2 linked regions of the Sediminitomix flava genome follow. The protein of the gene in region 1 interacts with the protein of each later gene in a pairwise test. Links are inferred from orthologs where the notes say so. Each region holds a gene or a part of one and is shown on either strand. Other genes may lie near its edges. The genes, in order: ruvC and ruvA.

Region 1 (6,538 bases):
TACATCATTGCGGTTTACTTTGGATCTGTAGGAATTAAGAAAACAAGATATGCAGTAACTTGTGGCTTATGGGCTGATTTTGTGGGGGTAATCGCTGCCATTCTAATTTCTTATCTATTTTTCGAATGGTTAGCGTAAAAAATTAGAAAAAAATTAGAGAATATTTTGATTTCGTTTAGGATATAGTTTATTTTCAAGAAAATTAGAATATTTCCTATTTGTAATTCCTTATTTTTCTTTTGTTATGGAAAATCTTGCTACAGCAAATCGCTTTTCTGTCCGTTTGAGAGAATTTCTCTTTAACCAGAAATTGACGAACAGAGAGTTAGAACTTCAGATGGGGCTCTCTAACGGGATGATTGGAAAAATCATCAAGGGGCAGTCATCAATCAGTATTGCCCGATTAGAGAAACTCTTTGTAGCATACCCTGATCTCAATCCGAATTGGCTATTCATTGGGAAAGGGAAAATGTTCTTTTCAGAAGAAGAAGATGAGAAAAAGCGTATTAATTATTCTAATGCAATTCCTCATTTTGACATAGAGGCTACAGCAGGAGATACATTGGTATTTGAAGAAAATGCCGAAATGGTAAAAGATTTCTTCTACCTACCAAATTATTCTGATTGCGATTTTGCTGTAAATGTTTGGGGAGATTCAATGTTCCCACGTTTAAAAAGTGGTGATATTGTACTTTGTAAAAAACTGAGCGATACAGGTTTTATTGATTACGGCGAAATGTACCTAGTTGTAACCAATGAGCAAAGACTTCTGAAATATATCCGTAAAGCCGAAGATGATACGTGTTTCAGATTGGTATCTGAAAATGAACATTACGATGATATCGAAGTTCAGAAAGATCAAGTACTAGGAGTTTACGCAGTAAAAGGACGTATCGAACGTATTTCATTCTGATATTAAATATTCATTCTTATATTAAACGCCTATTCAAAAAGTAGGCGTTTTTTTATTGACTATGAACAAACAACTTAATCTACTCGAGTATGCATTATTGTCTTTGGGGAGACATTGGAAGAAGCAACTCGCTATCATATTGGTCTATACGATTGTGGTCGGATTTTTTGCCTCAGTTGTGTTTTTTACTACTTCTTTAAAGGAAGAAACACAAGTGGTGTTGGAAGATATTCCTGAGTTATGGGTTCAAAAATTGGCAGGGGGAAGACTACAGTTAGTCAACCAAAATTGGGTAGATTCTTTGCAAGATATTAGAGGAGTGAAATCTGTAGTTCCTAGAATTTGGGGCTATAATTTTGATACATCTTCTGGAGCGGTATTCACTATTTTAGGACATGAAAAGTTACCTAATCATCTACAAATGTTGGAAACAATTCATGATGGTGATCTTGGTGTAGAAATGGCACTTTGTGGTACAGGTCTTTTAGAAGGAAGAGGTTTACAAATTGGAGACTATTTCCGACTTCAAGATAGTGAAGGGCATTTGCAACGTTTTCAGATTGTGGGAACATTCAGTGCCAATACCGATTTATTGACCAAAGATTTAATCATTCTTCATCCCGACGCCGCTCGAAATGTATTGGGAATGGAGCAAAACCAGTTCACAGATATAAGCCTGGAAATTTATAATGTAGATGAAGTTGAGAATATCGGAAAGAAAATAGATCAACGTTTTGGAGGAATTCGGGTAGTGACTTCAGATCAGTTGAGGGCTACTTTTGAAACGCTTTTCGGTTGGAGAGGAGGAATTTTCATTTACGGTTCTATTATTTCTATTCTCGCATTCTTGATTCTTGCTTGGGATAAAGCTTCTGGCTTGAGTAATGAGGAGAAGAAAGAATTGGGAATACTAAAAGGAATTGGTTGGGAAATTTCAGATGTACTTTGGATGAAGCTTTGGGAAAGTGCCATCATTTCTCTTTCGGCAACCCTAACGGGAATTATCTTGGCTTACGTTCATATTTTTATTTTTGAAGCGCCTTTGTTAAAACCATTCCTAATTGGTTGGTCAGTATTGTATCCATCATATAATCTTTTCCCTGTTATCAACTTGTCAGATGTACTCATGATTCTTGCTTTGGCAGTGGTACCTTATATCACAGCTACAATTATTCCTGCTTGGTACGGTGCGATTACTGAACCTTCAGAAGCCATGCGTTCTTAAATAGTTAAAAGAGGTTGTGGGTGAAGTTGGATTGCAATGGATATAAACTTTGAAGATATAAATTATCTGAAGGCAGGGAATGAAAAACAAAAAGCAGTTTTCAATCTGTTGATCGATAATGATATTCTAGGAAAACTGAAAAAGTATCAACCCATTTTGGTAGGAACAATACCTATAAATATTGATATAGAAAGCAGTGACTTAGATATCATCTGTTGCTTTTCGGATAAAGATAGTTTTAGGAAAGAGATTGAAGGACTTTTTGGTGATTTACCGACATTTCAAATTTGGGAAAATCATAAGTTATCAACTTTAGCTGTCGTGTCGAGTTTTGAAATTGCTGGTTTCGAAATCGAAATTTTTGGACAGAAGAATCCCACCAAACAACAGAATGCCTATAGACATATGATTGTGGAGGCTAAATTGATTGAAGAAAAAGGTGAAGAATTTCGGAAGAAAATTATAGAATTGAAAAAACAAGGGTATAAAACAGAACCTGCCTTTGCCAAAGAATTAGGTTTAGAGGGAAATCCTTATGAGGCACTTTTACAGTTTGAAGATTAGAGGATAAAATAGAATACTGAAGTTCTACTTTATCTTGATTCGATTAGGATTATCTTTCAAGAATGCCTCCCAACTTTTAGCCTTACTTAAATTGACACCATTATTATAGAAATGACAGATAGCAACACCAAGGGCATCAGTCGCATCAAGCATTTCTTTTTCTCTTAGTTTAAAACCAAGAATATTTTCCAGCATTCGAGCTACTTGTTCTTTAGAGGCAAGTCCACTTCCCGTAACTGCTTGTTTTACCTTTTTGGGTGCATATTCAGTGATTGGAATCCCTTTGTTTAGGGCTGCTGACATGGCAACACCTTGTGCTCTGCCAAGTTTGAGCATAGATTGAACGTTTTGTCCGAAAAATGGAGCTTCTAAAGCAACTTCATCGGGTTCAAATTCTTCAATAATGGAAGCTACTCTTTTATAGATTTTCTGAAGTTTGGTATAGTGATCGCCATATTTCTGAAGGTGAATAACGCCGTATTGTAAAAGTTTGGGTTTGTTTTTCTGAATAAGAATAACGCCATAACCCATTACGTTTGTACCGGGGTCTATTCCTAGTATGATCCTATCTTTCTTTACCTCCTTCATAATTTCAAAGGTCGTAAAAATATTTTTTAGAATATGTCCTCCTAAAGAAACATAGTAAGTTTATAACTGATTTCTTATTATTTTCTAGAATTACATATAAACGAGAACACTGATGAAAAAAGAATTTGATGTGGTCGGTGCTGTTATAAAAGATAAAAGCGGTAAGATCTTTTGTGCCTTAAGATCTGAAAATATGACATTACCCAATTTGTGGGAATTTCCTGGAGGTAAAATAGAGAAAGGTGAACAGGCAGAGGAAAGTCTAGTCAGAGAAATTTGGGAGGAATTAGGGTGTAGAGTAAAAGTGAAAAATCATATCTGTTCCAATACCCATGAGTATGAAATGGTCATTGTGCATTTCAGTACTTTTGAAGTTGAAATTTTAGAAGGACAACCTGTATTACATGAACATGCAAGTTCTATTTGGTTGGCACCCCAAAATCTTAAAAGTTTAGTTTGGGCAGAAGCAGATATTCCTACTGTAGAATTATTAATGAGGGAAACTAAAAAATAAAAATCTCCTTATCGATGAAAGATAAGGAGACTCAAATGTGGTTATTGTCTTAGTTTTCTCGGTGCAAAACCAATAGGGAGTTGCCACTTTTGTCTTACTCGTTCTCCTTTATGAACGGCAGGGCGCCAATTCCCCATTTTTTTAATTGCTTTGATAGATGCTTTATCACAACCATAACCTAAGCCTTTTACAACTTCGATATTTGATAAAGTACCATCTTTTTCCACAATAAACCTGACCAATACTTTTCCCGATACATTATTCTTTTCAGCTTGTTTAGGGTATTTCACTTCATCATAAAGTTGATTGAGAAAATACCCCATTCCTCCAAGTGGTGCAGCAGGGTCGCTTGTACTAAGGTCGTATACTTGATCACTTTTACTTTCAGGGAAATGTTCTACATAATAAAGGATAGTTTTTTCACTAGTGGATTTAATATTCGGATTAACTTTTACTTGAGCATTGCTCAGAAAAGAAGTGAATACCAATATCAAAAAAGTAAAAATCTTAAATGATTTCTTATTCATAGCCTTTTGGTTTCGTTAATGCATTAAACCAAAAATAAGAATAATTCAGTTTATCTGAAGTGGAAGCTACTTATATGTTCTGTCTTCATAATTAATGAAACTTAATAGTTTCGACATTATACTTTGTGATTACGTTAGGCAATCAGATTTGAATTTGGAAGGAATGAAAACAAACATACTTTATTATAGAGTGTTATTTTTATAACACATTTCAAAAAGTTTTAAAAAAATCACGGTTTTACTGCTTATAATTTTAAAATAATACTCTATTTTTACTTTGTTTTTGAGAATATGATAATTTAATCGTCGAATAAAATGAAACTAGCATTAGTTGGCGCAACAGGATTAGTAGGTGAGCAAATGCTCAGAGTTATCCAAGAAAGAAATTTTCAGTTTGATGAGTTACTGCTTGTAGCTTCAGAAAGATCGGCTGGAAAAAAAGTAGAATTCCAAGGAAAAGAATATACGATTATTACAATCCCACAAGCAATTGAGGAAAAACCAGATGTAGCTATTTTCTCTGCAGGAGGAGGTACATCATTAGAGTTTGCTCCTAAATTTGCTGAAGTAGGAACTACAGTAATTGATAATTCTTCAGCATGGAGAATGGATCCTACCAAAAAGCTGATTGTACCAGAAGTAAATGCTACTGAGTTAACAAAAGACGATAAGGTTATTGCAAACCCTAACTGTTCTACTATTCAGATGGTGGTAGCATTAAAGCCACTTCATGACCGTTATAAGATTAAGCGTGTTGTGGTATCTACTTATCAGTCAGTAACAGGTTCAGGTAAAAAAGCAGTAGATCAGTTAATGGATGAGCGTAAAGGCGTAGAAGGAGAAAAAGCTTATCCTCACCAAATTGATCTTAACGTATTACCTCATATTGATGTATTCATGGATAATGGATATACGAAAGAGGAAATGAAGATGATCAATGAGACGAAGAAAATTCTAAGTGACGATACTATTCAAGTAACAGCTACTACCGTACGTATCCCTACAATTGGTGGTCACTCAGAATCTGTAAACGTTGAGTTTGAAGAGGATTTCGATCTTCAAGAAGTGAGAAGTATTTTAGAAAGTGCAGATGGAATCATTGTGCAAGATGACGTTGCAAATAATGTTTATCCTATGCCATTGACCGCGCATAATAAAGATGAAACTTTTGTTGGTCGTCTAAGAAGAGATGAGTCTCAAGCAAATACTTTGAATATGTGGATTGTGGCAGACAACCTTAGAAAAGGAGCTGCAACCAATACTGTTCAAATCGCAGAATACCTTGTGAAAAATGAGTTAATCTAAGTTTTATAGATTAATCGAAAAATATAAAAAGGGATTCCATTTTTGGAATCCCTTTTCTTTTGCCCCTAAAAAAGTATTATGATTTTAATTTCTTAGAAAGGTAAAGTTTAGGACAATTGTCAGCTTTAATTCTCAGCTTACCCGATTTAGTTGGCATATGTCTATTAACCTTTACACTATTTTTCACCGCTAAATAATCATATTCCCCTTGTTTCATCGGAAGGTATAACCAATCACCTTCAGAAGGAACACATGAATTTGGTTGGTCAGCAGTGTGCTTGTCCAAATACCCAACAAGTTGGTATTCTTCAGCAGTACTTTCTTTCAAGAAAATAAAATAGCCATGGTTCTTATTTACGCCAGACCAATCAGTCCATGCCATCCAATGGCCATCAAAGTGTGGGCTTTTGTTACTCTCCTCAACTGTACTCTTAATAAAATATGCAGAGAATTTGTGATGAGGAATTACTTCAGCCATGTTATCCGTCTCTTCGTAGACCAAATCATAGAATGTCCCTTTCCCATGGTGAACTCTATTATTTGATTGGACCTTCAAGATGTAGTTAGCATCTTTAGAATACACTTGAGAAATAAACCCATCATGTAGTAAGGCAAAGCCCTCAATTAAATTTTCTTCTTTTTTGTCTTCTACAAAATAGATTTTATACCAACCGTCATCCATCCTCTTTTTGAAGTCATCATGAGTTTTCATGTAGTTTTCGACTTCTTGAATAGAATTGAACTCTTGTGCAGAAAGAGAAAGTGATTGTAGTAGTAGCAAAATTAAAGATGAAACAAATACAAATTTCATTGTTAATATAGTTAGTGTACGGTAATATGTTTTTTTCGAATTTACGAAACTCGAAGTATAAAAAAAGTGCAGTGAAGATTCTATGTGTAAC
Region 2 (6,576 bases), on another replicon or contig:
TATGCATCCGAATCCTACATTCATAAAGTCAAAGAAATCTAGAGAATCGTTTCTGAATTTTGTGACGCTATATAGCAATGTTCTCCCTATATCTCCATAAAAGGAAATTTTATTTATAGAATTCTCTTCACCTATTTTAATATCAAAGCGTGTAGCTAAGAAGTATCGAGAAGTTACATCTGTCCTAAACCAATAATACCCCCTAGGGTAACCTGCAATTAGACCTTCATGCTGTGGTCCAAAAAAATAGCTAAATGTATTCCCTAAAGCTAAAGGGTAGTAGCCTATTTTTTGGGATATAAGAAAAGGTTTCACAAGCCAAAGTGTATACTTCGCGTTAATTATATTTTTAGCTCGACCTCTAGTGTTAGAAGGCACAAATCCATAACCTAATTCGAAATAATGTTTACTTTTTTTTCCTCTTATATACCCTGCACCAAAATTAAGTAGTCCATTACCTCCTCCAGTATGAATATTAAGGTAATTAGGGATTAGTTTAGACCTTTTTTGGCCAAAACTCACAAATGTGAAGGTTAGTAATGTGATGACTAAAGTGTATATTTTTATTCTACTTCTATGATTTCCCAAGTCAATTCTAAGTTTGATGATATTGTGAAAATGGAGTAATTCTTATCAATCACATCATCTATCTGAATAGATGGAATATCCTTGTTTGTATAAGGAAAAGTTATTTCTGTTTCATGTCCATGTCCGTGAATATTAGCCAATACATTCGGTGTATTGCTAATAATGGAATCAAGCTTTGGGAAAAGTCTCAAGTCTATACTATTGTCTGTTGGTTTTATCCCTACATGAGAAAAAATGATTGATGCTTTAACTGAATCATTTTCTTGTAATTCATTTTCTAACCAAACGATATCAGGTACACTAAAGTCATATTGAAACTCTCTTGAATTAGTATTATAGAATATAAATTTGACACTATCTAGTGTGAAAGAGTCATTCAATGGGCCATACATTTCTTCAAAAGCATCAATACCTGTTCCGAGTAGGTCGTGATTTCCAATAGTAGAAAAGAATGGAATTCGCATTTTTTTGAAGAACTCCAAACCAACCCTATATTCTTCTGGCAGTCCAAACTCTGTAATGTCTCCACCAAGAATGGCAAAAGGAATATCATCTCTTGCGCTAATATCTTTAACGACATCGTCTAACTCATCAAATGAATTTTGATTATCGGTTAGAAAGATGAACTGAATAGAATCATTTTTAGGACTAAAATCAGAAAGAAGCATTTTATTCTTCTGATGAATATTCTTCTCATCTTCTTCAAAGTCTATATCAAAGGGTGTGAACTCATAAAGGTTACAACTAGCAAGAAGGCAGGTGCAGACAACAGTTCTTGTAAGTGATATAGCTAGTCTTGAATGGTTAATTTTTTTCATATTTTAAGAAAAGCATTGGAAGTGAAGAACTTCCAATGCTTTGAAGGAGTGTAATACTTAATGAATGGTGAGGGTTAATCAAGTTGCCAACTTTGAGCTGACATTTTCAAATGTGGGTTAAACTTAGGTTGTGACTAAGTTTTTCATGGAAATTATAATGGGTTTATAAATCTAATATGTGTACAATTTATGTGATTTTGTAATAGTCACATTATCAATTTGATGTAATTAGTTTTTAATCTTTTATAAAGATATATTTTTATTCAGATTATTATAAGTTACTCTGTGAATACTCTTAACACCTACTATTGATATTGATTTAAATATGTTAATGTCAAATAAGCTTGTTCAATAATGGTGTATTTTTATTTGAATGTTAATATATTTGATATATTAATTAAAATATTCTAATTCGTAGGCTAATTCAAGGAACGCATAAGTATGTATTATTATTTGAAAGGAAAACTAACCTTAAAAGCCCCAACTTTTATAGTGTTAGACGTGGGAGGGATAGGATATGAAATTTTTGTGTCTTTAAATACATCATCGAGCCTACAGGAAAATAATGAATACAAATTGTATACTTATTTTCATGTAAAAGAAGATCAACAAAGTCTTTTTGGTTTTACTACTCTTTTAGAAAAAGAACTTTTTGAAGCTTTGATAAGCGTTTCAGGTATTGGACCATCAACTGCTTTGGCCGTTTTATCATCTATGAATCCTGAGGAAGTCATTCAAGCAATTCTTGGTGAAGACCTTAAAAGTATTCAGTCGGTAAAAGGAATTGGAGCTAAGACTGCTAAAAGGTTGATCATCGACTTGAAAGATAAAGTAAGTAAGTTAGACCTACCTGAAGGTTTCGATACTAGTTCAGCTAGAACTTCATCTTCATACAATCCAAATATACAAGAAGCTCTTGAGGCACTTTTACAGTTGGGCTTTGCCAAACCAGCTGCCGCAAAAGTTTTAAAGTCTGTTTCTGCCAAATACGGAAATGATTTGTCAGTAGAAGACTTAATCAAATATGCACTTAAAAATTAATATATGAAGCACCTCTACACAGCGTGAAAAACTAAATAGTGTATATTCATTTTATGTGAATAATGTTTCTTTTCAAGGAAAATATTACTGATAAGAACTTTTCTGCCTCTAAATCAAGGTAGACCAATTGCTTATACCTGAATATTTCCTTTTTTTAATAAAGTTGTAGAGATAGCTAATTTCAATTGTTTTGACTAGGATAACCAAATTAATAAGGCTGTGTTTAGTATTCAGTTTTGTGTTTACACTACTGTCTAATATTTCAGCTGCCCCAAAGACGAGGTTTCAGCAGATACCTCAAAATGTGGTATTGGATCAAGATACAACTAAGAAGTCTGGCAAAGTTAAGGGAATCAAACCCTACGAGTCCGATCGTTATGGAGACCCTTTTTCGAATAAGAGAACATCTTCACCGGTAATTATTCAAAATCCTGATGCGATTAAGTTAGGTGTTGAATTAGATTCATCTGGAAAGAACTTTAACGTTTCAGAAACATATGATGGGCTAGATTATAGACCAGAAACACAAATACCTTATGGAAGCTATGAAGTTTATAGGTATTTGAAAGACCAAAATGATTATTGGAAAAATCTTGCCATCCAACAAGATGGAGGGGATAACTTGCCTGGAGATGACAACCGTAGAATCATTCCTGTAATTGATGGTGGAAAAGTAGTGGATTGGTTGTTTGGTGGTAGCACTATAGATATACAAACGTCAGGTAACCTTGTTCTTGATTTTGGAGGACTTTGGCAACGTGTAGACAATCCTGAAATTCCAGTAAGACAGCAAAGGGTTGGAGGTTTTAATTTTGATCAACAGATTGGTTTCAGTATGGTTGGTCAGATTGGAACAAAGCTTCAAGTAAGTGCGAACTACGATACGAAGAGTACCTTTGATTTTCAGCAACAATTTAATATTAACTATACTGCGGCCGAGGAGGATATAGTCCAAGATGTTCAAGTTGGTAATGTTAGCTTTCCAGTATCTAACTCTTTGATTACAGGTGCACAAAATCTTTTTGGTGTTTACACTAAGTTACGCTTTGGGAATTTATGGGTTAGCTCAATTTTTTCATCACATCAAGGAGCTACTGAAACCATTGTAATTAAAAATGGTGCACAGACACAAGAAGTAGAACTTCAAGGGTATGAGTATGATGAAAATCGTCACTTCTTTTTAGGTCATTATTTTAGAGACAGGTATGAAGGTGCTTTAACAGCCTTACCAAATGTTGCTGCAGGTGTTGATATCACTAACATTAAGGTATATGTGACAAATAGATCTAATGCCACTCAGAACTTAAGAGGTGTGGTTGGACTTTTGGATTTGGGTGAAGGAGATCCTTTTAATAATGAATGGGGAGGGAATGGGGTTTCTAATCCAACAGATAATGGTAATAATACTCTTTATTCTCAACTGAGTAATATAGATCGTACACCAACAAGTGTTAGAGCAATACTTGAAAGTGAAGGATTAAATAATGGTACAGAATACGAAATATTAACTTCAGCAAGAGAATTAACAGAGGCTGAATATACAATTCACGGAGGAGTAACAAAAAATAGTTTAGGATACATAAGCCTTAAAACTCCTCTCAGAAATGATGAAATGCTTGCAATTGCTTTTGAATATTCTGTTCAAGGTCAAAGATTTCAAGTAGGTGAATTGCAGAACGATATAAATACCTTAGGTTTAGGAGCTACCGATTTGATCTTTATGAAGCTTTTAAAGCCTGCCTCTATTCAGATCGACGTGCCTAACCCTAATAATCAAAGTGAGATTGTTAGGTATCCTGCTTGGGATTTAATGATGAAAAATATTTATTCATTAGATGCTACAGGCTTACAACGTGATAACTTTAGGTTTAATGTTATCTATAGAAATGATGCTACTGGAGCTGATAACCCAAGTATACAGGATATACCTGCGCTTAAAGATTCACTTTTTGTTAGAATTTTTAACGTAGATCAATTAGATAGAAACCAAAGTCGAAATCCAGATAGCTTTTTTGATTATGTTTCAGGAGTAACCGTAAATGAAAATGACGGATTATTAATCTTTCCTGTTCTAGAGCCTTTTGGAGAAACAATGAGTAGTACTCTCCAACAAGTGGGAGCTTCTGGTTTTGAAAGTCAGTATGTTTTTAGTGATCTCTATAGTCAGACAAAAGCAGATGCTCAGAACAATACAATTCAGAATAAATATTATATCCAAGGAGAGTATCAGTCATCCTCAGGTGGAGATATTTTTCTTCCAGGTATAAATATTTCAGAAGGGTCGGTAGTCGTAACAATGGGTGGTTCTCCTTTATCAGAAGGAACTGATTATAGTGTAGATTATCAGTTTGGTAGGGTTAAAATTTTAAATCCAAATGTTTTAGGTTCTAATCAAGATATCAGAATTACGTATGAGAGAGCAGACCTGTTTAACGTTAAAACTAAAAATCTAGTTGGAGTTGATTTAGAATATCATTTCTCACCAGATTTTAAGTTGACCTCGACTTTGCTTCATTTAACGGAAAGACCATTGACTTCTAGAGTTTCAGTAGGCTCAGAGTCTTTGAAGAACACCATGTGGGGTACGACCTTAGATTATAGATCAGAATCTAGGTTTTTAACAAAAATGGTAGATGCTTTACCTGGTATTAGTACGAAAGCTCCATCTAATTTTGTGTTTAAAGGTGAGTTTGCTCAGCTTATTCCTGGAACACCTAAAATAGTCGGTGACGAGGGGACTGCATATATAGATGATTTTGAGGGAAGTGAGATTTCATATAATCAAACTAGAACGGTTCAAGAGTGGAAGTTAGGTTCTACTCCTGTTCGTATTTTGGAAGATATAGGATTGGACCAAGGAAGTGATTCTTTAGCCGTGAACTATAATAGAGCAAAGGTTGCTTGGTATAACATTGATAATATCTTCTATTCAAATGGTAATGGTACGTTTTCCCGACCTTCAAATATTACTGATCAAGATTTAAATAATCATTACATAAGAAGTATTGGTTTTAACGAGGTTTTTCCAGGTAGAGATCAACAGCAAATTTCTACAAATGAAATTTCTTTTGATATCGCGTATTATCCAGAAGAAAGAGGACCTTATAACTACTCCGAAAATGTAACCTCAGATGGTAAATTAAATAATCCAGAATCAAACTTCGGAGCACTTACAAGGGCTATTCAAACCAATGTAGATTTTGAGAATCTTAATATACAGTATATTGAATTTTGGTTACTTGACCCATTCTTAAATGGTCCAAATGGACAAATTGAAGGGGCTACAAATAATAATACTGGAGGACGTTTTTACTTTAACCTAGGAGATATCTCCGAAGATTTAATTCCTGATGGACAACATTTCTTCGAAAATGGATTGTCTGCTAATCAAGATCAAAACAGAGAAAATGACCCTTGGGGAGTAATCCCTAATGTAACTCCTTTGGGAACAAATGCATTTAATCAAGCGGTGCCAAGAGATGCTCAAGATGTTGGGTATGATGGTTTAAGGAATGATGATGAAGTGAGCTTCTTTAGTGATTTCTTAAGTGTTTTAGGAGCTAATCTTAATGCAGATGCTTTAGCTCAAATAACAGCTGACCCATCATCTGATAATTTTAGGTATTATTTAGATGCAGGGTTTGATCAAGAAGATGCGAAGATTTTAGCTCGTTATAAAGACTTTAATAACCCTGATGGTAACTCACCAGCAAATAGTGGAAATGCAGATTTTCCATCTTCTTCAACTAGTATTCCCGACAATGAAGACTTGAACAACGATAATCAAGTCAACCTTACAAATAAGTATTATGAGTACGAATTAGAATTTAGGCCTGAGGATTTTGACCCTAGTTTGCCATTGTCTCCTAATTTGAAATATGCGACAGATAGAATCACAGCTAATGTTAATGGAGAGGAGGTAAATTGGTATCAATTTAGAATACCTGTCAATCAAAGTGATGAAGCTGTAGGAGGTATAGATAACTTAAAATCTGTTCGTTTCATGCGAATGTATATGACAGGCTGGGAGCAACCCGTAGTTTTAAGAATGGTAGACTTTAAGCTTGTCGGTGCTCAATGGAGAGTTTTTGCAGGAGATATTGATGATAGAAATGCTTCGCCAATTGAA

What was found.
Region 2: the proteins of ruvC (region 1) and ruvA interact in binary tests that used the Escherichia coli proteins (3 or more experiments, as listed by UniProt). The link is inferred for Sediminitomix flava from one-to-one orthologs.

Annotation. Positions count from the first base shown.
Region 1 is NZ_QGDO01000011.1:562-7,099, reverse strand. What follows is about bases 1,509-4,339. They hold ruvC (crossover junction endodeoxyribonuclease RuvC), read right to left. Parts: upstream 3,291-4,339; coding sequence 2,727-3,290; downstream 1,509-2,726. Other genes in these bases: BC781_RS24070 (energy transducer TonB), read right to left, coding at 3,846-4,331; BC781_RS24075 ((deoxy)nucleoside triphosphate pyrophosphohydrolase), read left to right, coding at 3,403-3,804; BC781_RS24085 (DUF4269 domain-containing protein), read left to right, coding at 2,175-2,702; BC781_RS24090 (ABC transporter permease), read left to right, coding at 1,509-2,138. Also shown: BC781_RS24100 (nucleoside recognition domain-containing protein), read left to right, coding at 1-138; BC781_RS24095 (XRE family transcriptional regulator), read left to right, coding at 245-913; more of BC781_RS24090, read left to right, coding at 975-1,508; BC781_RS24065 (aspartate-semialdehyde dehydrogenase), read left to right, coding at 4,647-5,636; BC781_RS24060 (hypothetical protein), read right to left, coding at 5,713-6,447.
Region 2 is NZ_QGDO01000003.1:862,545-869,120, forward strand. The notes cover bases 779-3,647. They hold ruvA (Holliday junction branch migration protein RuvA), read left to right. Parts: upstream 779-1,847; coding sequence 1,848-2,447; downstream 2,448-3,647. Other genes in these bases: BC781_RS15045 (metallophosphoesterase family protein), read right to left, coding at 779-1,406; sov (T9SS outer membrane translocon Sov/SprA), read left to right, coding at 2,686-3,647. In the rest of the region: BC781_RS15040 (hypothetical protein), read right to left, coding at 1-522; more of BC781_RS15045, read right to left, coding at 564-778; more of sov, read left to right, coding at 3,648-6,576. UniProt on the Escherichia coli protein: The RuvA-RuvB-RuvC complex processes Holliday junction (HJ) DNA during genetic recombination and DNA repair.